DNA from 2 places in the Pseudomonas spartinae genome. Region 2 is predicted to be linked to the other one. Evidence: riboswitches for the same ligand, from Rfam matches in the RefSeq annotation. Region 2 holds a riboswitch; the other holds the start of a gene.
The links. Region 2 has a riboswitch for cobalamin ahead of cobW (cobalamin biosynthesis protein CobW). Riboswitches for the same ligand answer to the same signal wherever they lie in the genome.
Positions count from the first base shown of each region.

Region 1: another riboswitch for cobalamin. It lies ahead of cobO (cob(I)yrinic acid a,c-diamide adenosyltransferase); the one in region 2 lies ahead of cobW (cobalamin biosynthesis protein CobW).

Region 1 is NZ_CBDAMB010000006.1:42,883-47,291, reverse strand. It holds gene ACN8M7_RS14485 (molybdopterin molybdotransferase MoeA) at 1-11, shown strand, start outside; gene ACN8M7_RS14480 (C40 family peptidase) at 161-787, shown strand; gene ACN8M7_RS14475 (NlpC/P60 family protein) at 872-1,396, shown strand; gene ACN8M7_RS14470 (hypothetical protein) at 1,403-1,723, shown strand; cobalamin riboswitch at 1,763-1,983, shown strand; gene cobO (cob(I)yrinic acid a,c-diamide adenosyltransferase) at 2,172-2,783, shown strand; gene ACN8M7_RS14460 (cobyrinic acid a,c-diamide synthase CobB) at 2,783-4,075, shown strand; gene bluB (5,6-dimethylbenzimidazole synthase) at 4,072-4,409, shown strand, end outside.
Region 2 is NZ_CBDAMB010000002.1:586,307-590,715, reverse strand. It holds gene cobN (cobaltochelatase subunit CobN) at 1-802, opposite strand, end outside; gene cobW (cobalamin biosynthesis protein CobW) at 895-1,944, opposite strand; cobalamin riboswitch at 2,039-2,234, opposite strand; gene ACN8M7_RS06560 (cobalamin biosynthesis protein) at 2,321-2,755, shown strand; gene cobM (precorrin-4 C(11)-methyltransferase) at 2,752-3,507, shown strand; gene ACN8M7_RS06550 (phosphoethanolamine transferase) at 3,802-4,409, opposite strand, start outside.

The DNA of each region.
Region 1 (4,409 bases), on a different contig from region 2:
TTCTCGGCTAGCGCCTGAGTTGCCCGGCCGTGCGAACGGTCGGGCGCTTTAGATTGCGTGGCGAAACTACTGGGTCACATTTATAACGATAGAATTTGCAAATGAGCCTTATAGCGGGCATATTCGCCAGCTTGTAAATTCAATCGACACGGTCGTGCCCATGCTAAGACGCTTCGCACCCCTCGTGCCTCTTGCACTCACAGCCTTTCTCGCTGCCTGCGCCGGCCACGCGCCGCAACCGCAGATCGGCGAAGCCGCGGTCGAGCCAGTTGCTCGTCCGCTCTCCCAGCAGGTCGAGCCTGAGCCTGCCGACGATGAAATCGCCGCGCTGACCGACGACAAACCCTACGAAATGCCGCAGTTGGCTGACAGTCTGCTCGACCTCGGGCGTTCGCTGATCGGTACGCGTTATCGCTATGGCGGCACTTCGGTGCAGTCCGGTTTCGATTGCAGCGGTTTCGTGGGTTACCTGTTCCGCAAGGAAGTTGGTCTCGAACTGCCGCGTTCGACCCGTGAGTTGATCAAGCTGGCCGCGCCCAAGGTGGCGCGCGCCGATCTGGAGCCGGGTGATCTGATTCTGTTCAACGACCGTGGCCGTGGTCGCGTCAGCCATGCCGGCATCTACCTGGGCGATGACCAGTTCATCCACTCCAGCAGCAGCCGCAGCGGTGGTGTGCGTATCGACAGCCTGGACGACAGCTACTGGAACCGCAGTTACCTGCAGGCCAAGCGCGTCCTGGCACTGGCTCCGGTGGAAGAGCAGGTCGCCGCCAAGCGCCACAACTGATGGGTCACGGCGTAACCCAAGGGTTGCGCCGTTCGTCGTGAATCGGCAGAGTAGAGCGCACTCAGGCTCTGGATCGCCTCGCTTATGCCCGTCACGACCCGTGTTGCCCTCATTTCTCTCGTGCTGCTGCTGAGTGCCTGTAGCAGCCGCGCACCTTCTCCTCAGCCGACCTATATTCCTCCGGTGTCTTCTTCCGCCTATCAGGGCGGTACTGATGATGTGTTGTTTCGCGCGCTGGGGTTGGTCGGCACGCCTTATCGCTATGGCGGTAACACGCCAGAGGGTGGCTTCGACTGCAGTGGTCTGATCGGCTATGTATACCGCGATGCTGCGGGTATCCGCCTACCGCGCTCGACCCGCGAGCTGAGTGCGATGCGCACTCCGGACGTTCGCCGCGATGCGCTGCAAAGCGGTGATCTGGTGTTCTTCGCCACCAATGGCGGGCGCGCTGTCAGTCACGCCGGTATCTACGTCGGCGAGGGGCGTTTCGTACATGCGCCGTCCACGGGCGGTACGGTGCGTCTGGACAGTCTCGACAACGTCTACTGGCAGCGTGTCTACCTCGATGCCAAGCGTGTGATCACGCCCGAGCTTGCCCGCAATCCCTGACCAGCCATGGCCGAGCCCATTCGCCTGCCGCCTCAGCCCGAGGCTTGCGAGCTGTGCGCACGGCCGGTTGCGCTGACGCGTCATCATTTGATTCCCAAAGCACTGCACGACAAGGCCTACGTGCAGAAACGCTTCGCTCGCCACGCGCGGATCACGGCCACGCTCTGGGTCTGTCGCGCCTGCCATAACCAGATTCACCGGTTGTTCAGCGAAAAGGAGCTGGCGCTGACCTATAACAGCCGCGACGCGCTGCTGGGTGATGAGCGTCTGCGTACCTTCGTCGAGTGGCTGGCCACCAAACCGGCGGGCTTCACGCCCAGGCATTGAGCGGTCTCGGCGTTGACGCGCAGGGCTGCCAGCCTCTACCCTGCGCGCCTTGCTTCAGGTGCCCCGAGTTGCCGTCAAGCGCGCATGAGGGGTGAAACAGGGAAGCCGGTCCGAATGCCGGCGCTGCCCCCGCAACGGTAGGTGAGTCAAACACCGCTCACGCAGTCTGCAACGCCACTGTGCTCTGCACGGGAAGGCGCGGTGTCGAGCCTTTGGGTTCACTCACGAGCCCGGAGACCGGCCTGTCGCAATTTCACGGCATCGCGGAGGGCGTTGTCCGGCCGACGCTCCGGTTTCCCGGGGTGTGGGTGTTTCCTGTCTTCCGCTCGCCTGACCAGCCATTGGCGCCTGGGTGAGAACGTGCGGATCATCGCGACCTGCTTTCTCATCGCCGCTCATGCTGTTTAACCAACAGCAGACGCGGGTGCCTGATGTACAGGAGCACAGCATGAACGAGTCCAGCGAACGCGATGCCCGCCACAAGGCGCGCATGCAGCGCAAGAAAGCCCTGATCGACGAGAAGATCGCCCAGGCTCAGGACGAATACGGCCTGCTGCTGGTGCACAGCGGTAATGGCAAGGGCAAGAGCAGCAGCGCCTTCGGCATGGTCGCGCGCGCCCTCGGTCATGGCCTCCGGGTCGGCGTGGTGCAGTTCATCAAGGGCGCTGCCAGCACCGGTGAGGAAACCTTCTTCAGGCGCTTTCCCGAAGAGGTCAGCTACCACGTCATGGGCGAGGGCTTTACCTGGGAAACCCAGGATCGTCAGCGGGATATCGCCAAGGCGCAGGAAGCCTGGGCTGTGGCCCAGCGCCTGCTCAGCGACGAGTCCGTCGGCCTGGTCGTGCTGGACGAGCTGAACATCGCCCTCAAGCATGGCTACCTCGAACTGGACGCGGTGCTGGCCGATATCGAGGCCCGGCCGCTGCTGCAGCATGTGGTGGTGACGGGCCGTGGCGCCTTGCCGGGGATGATCGAGGCGGCCGATACGGTCACCGAGATGAGCCTGGTCAAACATGCCTTCAAGTCCGGGGTTAAGGCTCAGAAGGGCGTCGAATTCTGATGGCTGCACGTCACTGCCCGGCACTGTTGATTGCCGCCCCGGCCTCCGGCCAGGGCAAGACCACCGTGACTGCCGCCCTGGCGCGCCTGCATACGCGCCAGGGGCGGCGAGTGCGGGTATTCAAGTGCGGTCCGGATTTTCTCGATCCGATGATCCATGCCCGTGCCAGTGGCGCGCCGGTGTACCAGCTCGATCTGGCCATGGTCGGTGAGGGCGAGAGCCGTCGATTGTTGTGGCAGGCCGCAGGCGAGGCCGATCTGATTCTCATCGAAGGGGTGATGGGGCTGTTCGATGGCAAACCCTCGGCGGCCGATCTGGCGCGTCGTTTCGGCGTGCCGGTGCTGGCGGTGATCGATGGCGCAGCAATGGCGCAGACCTTCGGTGCGCTGGCCCATGGCCTGGCCACCTTCCAGCCAGACCTGCCTTTTGCCGGCGTGCTCGGTAACCGCGTGGCCAGCACCCGTCATGGCGACATCCTACGCGATGCATTGCCGCCCAGCATTCGCTGGTTCGGCGCCTTGCCGCGTAGCGCTGCGGTGGAACTGCCCAGTCGTCACCTGGGCCTGGTGCAGGCAGACGAGCTGGCTGATCTGGACGCGCGCCTGGATGCCGCTGCCGATGCGCTGGCAGCTACCGCCGACGTTGATCTGCCGCCGGCAGTGAGTTTTGCCGCGCCGGTGATTGAGCCGCCACCTGAGCTGCTGGCCGGAGTTCGTATCGGCGTGGCGCGTGACGCGGCGTTCGCCTTTCTTTATCAGGCCAACCTCGACCTGCTGCACGCACTCGGGGCCGAGCTGCATTTCTTCTCGCCACTGAGCGACCGCACGTTGCCTGACGTGGACAGCCTTTATCTGCCGGGCGGTTATCCCGAGCTGTACCTGTCCGAGCTGGAGGGCAATCAGGCCATGGCTGACGCGATTCGTGCCCATCACCGGGCCGGCAAGCCGCTGCTCGCCGAATGTGGCGGCATGCTCTACTTGCTCGATGAGCTGCGTGACAAACAGGGCGCCAGTGGGCGCATGCTCGGTCTGCTCAGCGGCAGCGCGGCATTGCAGGCCCGCCTGACGGCTCTGGCCCTGCAGGAGGTGACGTTGCCGGAGGGTGAGCTGCGCGGCCACAGTTACCACCACTCGCGGCTGGAAAGTCCATTGCAGCCACTGGCGCTCGGCCGCTGCCCGAATGGCAAACCAGTGGCCGAGGCGGTGTACCGCCTGGGTCGACTCACCGCCAGCTATATCCACTTCTACTTGCCGTCCAACCCGGAGGCAGCCGCTGCGCTGTTGCGTCCGTGACCGACCACGCTTTCAGTCTTGAGGAGCGCGCCGCGGTGTACCGCGTCATCGCCGAGCGCCGTGACATGCGCCACTTCGCCGGTGGTCAGGTGCCGCCCGAGGTGCTGGCGCGCCTGCTCGAAGCGGCGCACCACGCGCCCAGCGTCGGTCTGATGCAGCCCTGGCGTTTCCTGCGTATCAGCGATCGGCCGTTGCGCGAGGCGGCCCATGCGCTGGTGGAGGCCGAGCGGGTACGCACCGCCGAAGCCCTGGGCGAGCGTTCGGATGAATTCATGCGGCTCAAGGTCGAAGGTATCCGCGATTGCGCCGAACTGCTGGCGGTGGCGCTGATGGA
Region 2 (4,409 bases):
ACCCGGTGGTATTGATGATCAGCGCGGCATTGGTTTCATCCAGCCAGGCCTGCACTTGCTCCAGACAGGCCGTCTCCTTGAGGCTTGCCACAGCGATCGGCAGCGGGTTGAGGCCCTGAGCGAGCAGGTGTTCGCAGAAGGTATCGACGAAAGCGGTATTCGCCGACTGTACGTGGTTGCGATAGAACAGCAGCGCCACCACGGGCGCGCCGGGCTGCCACTGTGCCTGCCAGTCGCCAAGCGTGGCCGGGCTGGCATTGCGGTGATAGAGGCCGACACGCGGCAACGGCTGCGGCTCCAGCCAGGTGTCCGCACGCCCCAGCCAGCGGCTGCCGATGCAGCGGAACAGCTGACGCGCATTGTCCAGCCCGCCCTGACGCAGGTACTGCCAGAGGCGCTGGCTGTCTTCTTCGGCGACGTTGCCGAGGGCGTTCAGCTCCGGGTCGGGCTTGTCATCGCCCGGCACCATGATCACCGTGGCGCCGCGTTCGCCCAGCTCCACCAGGCGCTCGACCCCATAGCGCCAGTAGCTCACCCCGCCATGCACCGAAATCAGGATGACCCTGGCGTGCTGCAGCACCTGCTCGACGTAGTAATCCACCGAAGCGTTGTTGCTCAGCTGCGCCGGGCTGGCCAGACGCAGACTGGGGTAGTCGGCCGGCAGCTGCCGCGCCGCTTCGGCCAACAGCGACAGGTGCGAATCCCCCGTGCACAGGATCACCAGCTCGGCAGGCGTCTGGCCAAGGTCGGCGATGCTGTCGGCCGGCAGTTGGGCGCCGGGCTGGGTGCGCAATAGATGCATGGTCGTTCCGTGGAGCGGGCGAAATTGTGGGTGGGGTTTTAGCCGCGACCGGGTTCGCTGCTAGTCGCGGCTAAAGCCCCTCCCACAACCACTCAAGCCAGCGCGGCTTGCAGCTCGGCCTCGATGGCCGCGCGGTCGAGCTGCTGGCCGATCACCACCAGGCGGCTGGTGCGCGGCTCGTCGGCCTGCCAGGCGCGGTCGAAGTGACGGTCGAAGCGCTGGCCTACGCCCTGCACCAGCAGGCGCATCGGCTTACCTGGGATGGCAGCGAAGCCTTTCACCCGCAGGATGCCGTACTTGGCCACGGCGTCCTTCAGCGCAGCCAGCAGGCGCGCCTCCTCGGCTTCCGGTAGTTCCACGTGGAACGAGTCGAATTCCTCGTGATCGTGGTCTTCGTCTTCATCGTCGTGATGGGTGCGACGGCTGTCGATATGCAGCTCGGTTTCGCTGTTCAGGCCCAGCAGCACGTCCAATGGCAGTTCGCCACTGTGCGCCTCGATCACCTTCACCGCCGCCGGCAGCTCCTCGGCTACTTCGGCGCGCACGGCGGCCAGCGCCTCGGCGTCGAGCAGGTCGGCCTTGTTGAGGATGACCAGGTCGGCACTGGCCAACTGGTCGGCGAACAGTTCATGCAGCGGCGACTCATGGTCGAGGTTGGGGTCGAGCTTGCGCTGCTCGTCCACCTGATCGGGGAAGGCAGCGAAGGTGCCGGCCACTACCGCCGGGCTGTCGACCACGGTGATCACCGCGTCGACCGTGCAGGCGTTGCGGATTTCCGGCCAGTTGAAGGCCTGCACCAGCGGCTTGGGCAGCGCCAGGCCACTGGTCTCGATGAGGATATGGTCGAGGTCGCCACGACGCGCTACCAGCTCGCGCATCACCGGGAAGAACTCCTCCTGCACGGTGCAGCACAGGCAGCCGTTGGCCAGTTCGAAGACGCGACCGTTGGCTTCTTCCTCGCTGCAACCGATGGAGCATTGCTTGAGGATCTCGCCATCGATGCCCAGCTCGCCGAACTCGTTGACGATCACCGCGATACGGCGGCCGCCGGCATTGGCCAGCAGATGGCGCAGCAAGGTGGTTTTACCGGCACCGAGAAAACCGGTGACGATGGTGACAGGCAGTTTGGCGAGGGTTTTCATGAAGGGCCCCGTGGCGTCGGTAAGTTCGGCGGACGGGTATGCGCAGGCAGGCACGCAGGAGCGTGCTGGCCGCGTCGGATCACCCCGTCCGAGCAAATGGCTGATTATCGAGGCAGGTCTCCTGGCTCACGGTCTGCGCGTTGCGAACCCTTCACCTTCCCGCCTGACGGCAGTGGCATATCGAAGGGCTTAAGACCGTTCACAGTTGCGGGGGCAGCCAGGGCGTCGACCCTGTTCCCTCTTAGCCTCCCGGCGATTTGCCCGGAAGAACCTCGAAAGCGAGAAGGCTACGCAGGCCGCGGCGGCCGGTCAATCGCGGTTGACCGCTGGCAGGTGCCATGATGAGCTAGGTTCCCCTCCGACACGAATGCCGCTCATGACCAGCAGCCACCTCGATCACCCCGCCGCCGCCCTCAGGGTGGTTGCCGGCCTGGGCTGTCGCCGTGGTTGTGCACAGGAGGAGCTGCTTGACCTGCTGGCTCGCAGCCTGGCCCGCCATGAGTTGACTGTGGATAACCTGGCGGGACTGGCCAGCATCGCGCACAAGCACGACGAGCCAGGGCTGCATGAACTGGCCATGCGCCTGGACCTGGGGCTGTGGTTCTTCTCCCCCGACGACCTCGCGCCCTACCAGGCTGCGAACACCGCCAGCCTGCTCACTCAAGCTAGCACCGGCAGCCCCGCCGTCGCCGAACCCTGCGCCCTGGCACTCGCCGCTCGCCTGGGCAGCGACGCCCAGCTGCTCGGCATGAAGAACCGCAGCGCCAGCGCCACCTGTGCGCTGGCCACTTTCGATAGAGAACCTGCATGACCATCTACTTCATCGGCGCCGGCCCCGGCGACCCCGAGCTGATCACCGTCAAGGGCCAGCGCCTGATTCGTTCGTGCCCGGTGATTCTCTACGCCGGCTCGCTGGTGCCCGAAGCAGTGCTGCAGGGGCACAGTGCCGAGCAGGTAGTGAACACCGCCGAGCTGAACCTTGGCGAAATCGTCAGCCTGTTGCGCGAAGCCCACGAACGCGGCCAGAACGTGGCTCGCGTGCACTCCGGCGATCCTTCACTGTACGGTGCCATCGGCGAGCAGATTCGCGAGCTGCGCACCCTGGGTATTCCCTTCGAGATCATCCCCGGCGTCACCGCTACCGCCGCCTGCGCCGCGTTGCTGGAAAGCGAGCTGACCCTGCCAGGCATCGCCCAGACGGTGATCCTGACCCGCTACGGCACCACGTCGCCGATGCCCGAGGGTGAACAACTGCACGACCTGGCGCGGCACCGCGCGACCATGGCCATTCATCTTGGCGTACGCCAACTGCCGGCCATCGTCAGCGAACTGCTGCCGCACTATGGCGCGGACTGCCCCATCGCGGTTATCCACAGGGCGAGCTGGCCGGATCAGGATTGGGTACTGGGCACCCTGGCCGATATCGAAACGAAGGTCGCCGCCAAGGACTTTCGGCGCACGGCGCTGATACTCGTCGGACGCGTGCTCGACCCGGGGGCCTTCGCCGAGTCGGCGCTGTACGACGCCCGGCACAAACACCTCTATCGCCCCGGTCACGACTGACGCCACTGATCAACTCGCCCACCGAGCAAACTGCTGGAGAAAAAACGTACAAATCGCTACAGGCCTTTAATACAAAGGCCTGGAGATACTTATCAACAGATTGTGCGTAGCTTTGTCCAAAGCAGCAGTGAATAACTCAAAGCCTCTGGATTATTTATTGATCAAAGCGCTACAACCCCTGCCATTCAAGGGCTACAGCGCTTTACCCGCAAGATACCCACAACATGATCCACACACTTTGTTAACAACCTCAGGCCTCGCTCATTGAGCGGCATACCCGCGCGGCACCTGGAACTACTCCCGACAGTTAGCGAACAGATCCAAGCCGCGCTGATATTCCTGCGTATCGACCTGCAACAGGCCGAGCATCGAGTGAAACAGATTGTCCTGGCTATACGCCTGGCTGCTGGCCTGACGCAGGCACTGCTGATCCAGCGCGAAGTCCTGTTGATAACCCTTGGAGAACCACATCAGCATCGGCACATGGGTCTGCTCCGGTGGCGCCAGCGCATAGGGCGTACCGTGCAGGTAGAGGTTGAACTCACCCAGCGACTCGCCATGGTCGGACAGGTAGATGAACGCCGTATCGAGCGTGTCGGAGTGGGCGCGTAGCGTATCGATCATGCCGGCCAGCACGTGGTCGGTGTAAGCGATGGTGTTGTCGTAGGCGTTGATGATGTCCTGCTGCGAGCAATCGTTGAGGGCATTGCTCGCGCAGACCGGCTCGAAGCGCTGAAGCGCCTGTGGATAACGCTTGTAGTAATCCGGCCCGTGGCTGCCCATCTGGTGCAGTACCAGCACCGCATCGCCCTGCAGCTGATCCAGATAATGCTGCAGACCATCGACCAGAATCGCGTCGTGGCATTCGCCATCGTTACAGAACTGCGGGTCTTTGCTGTCGC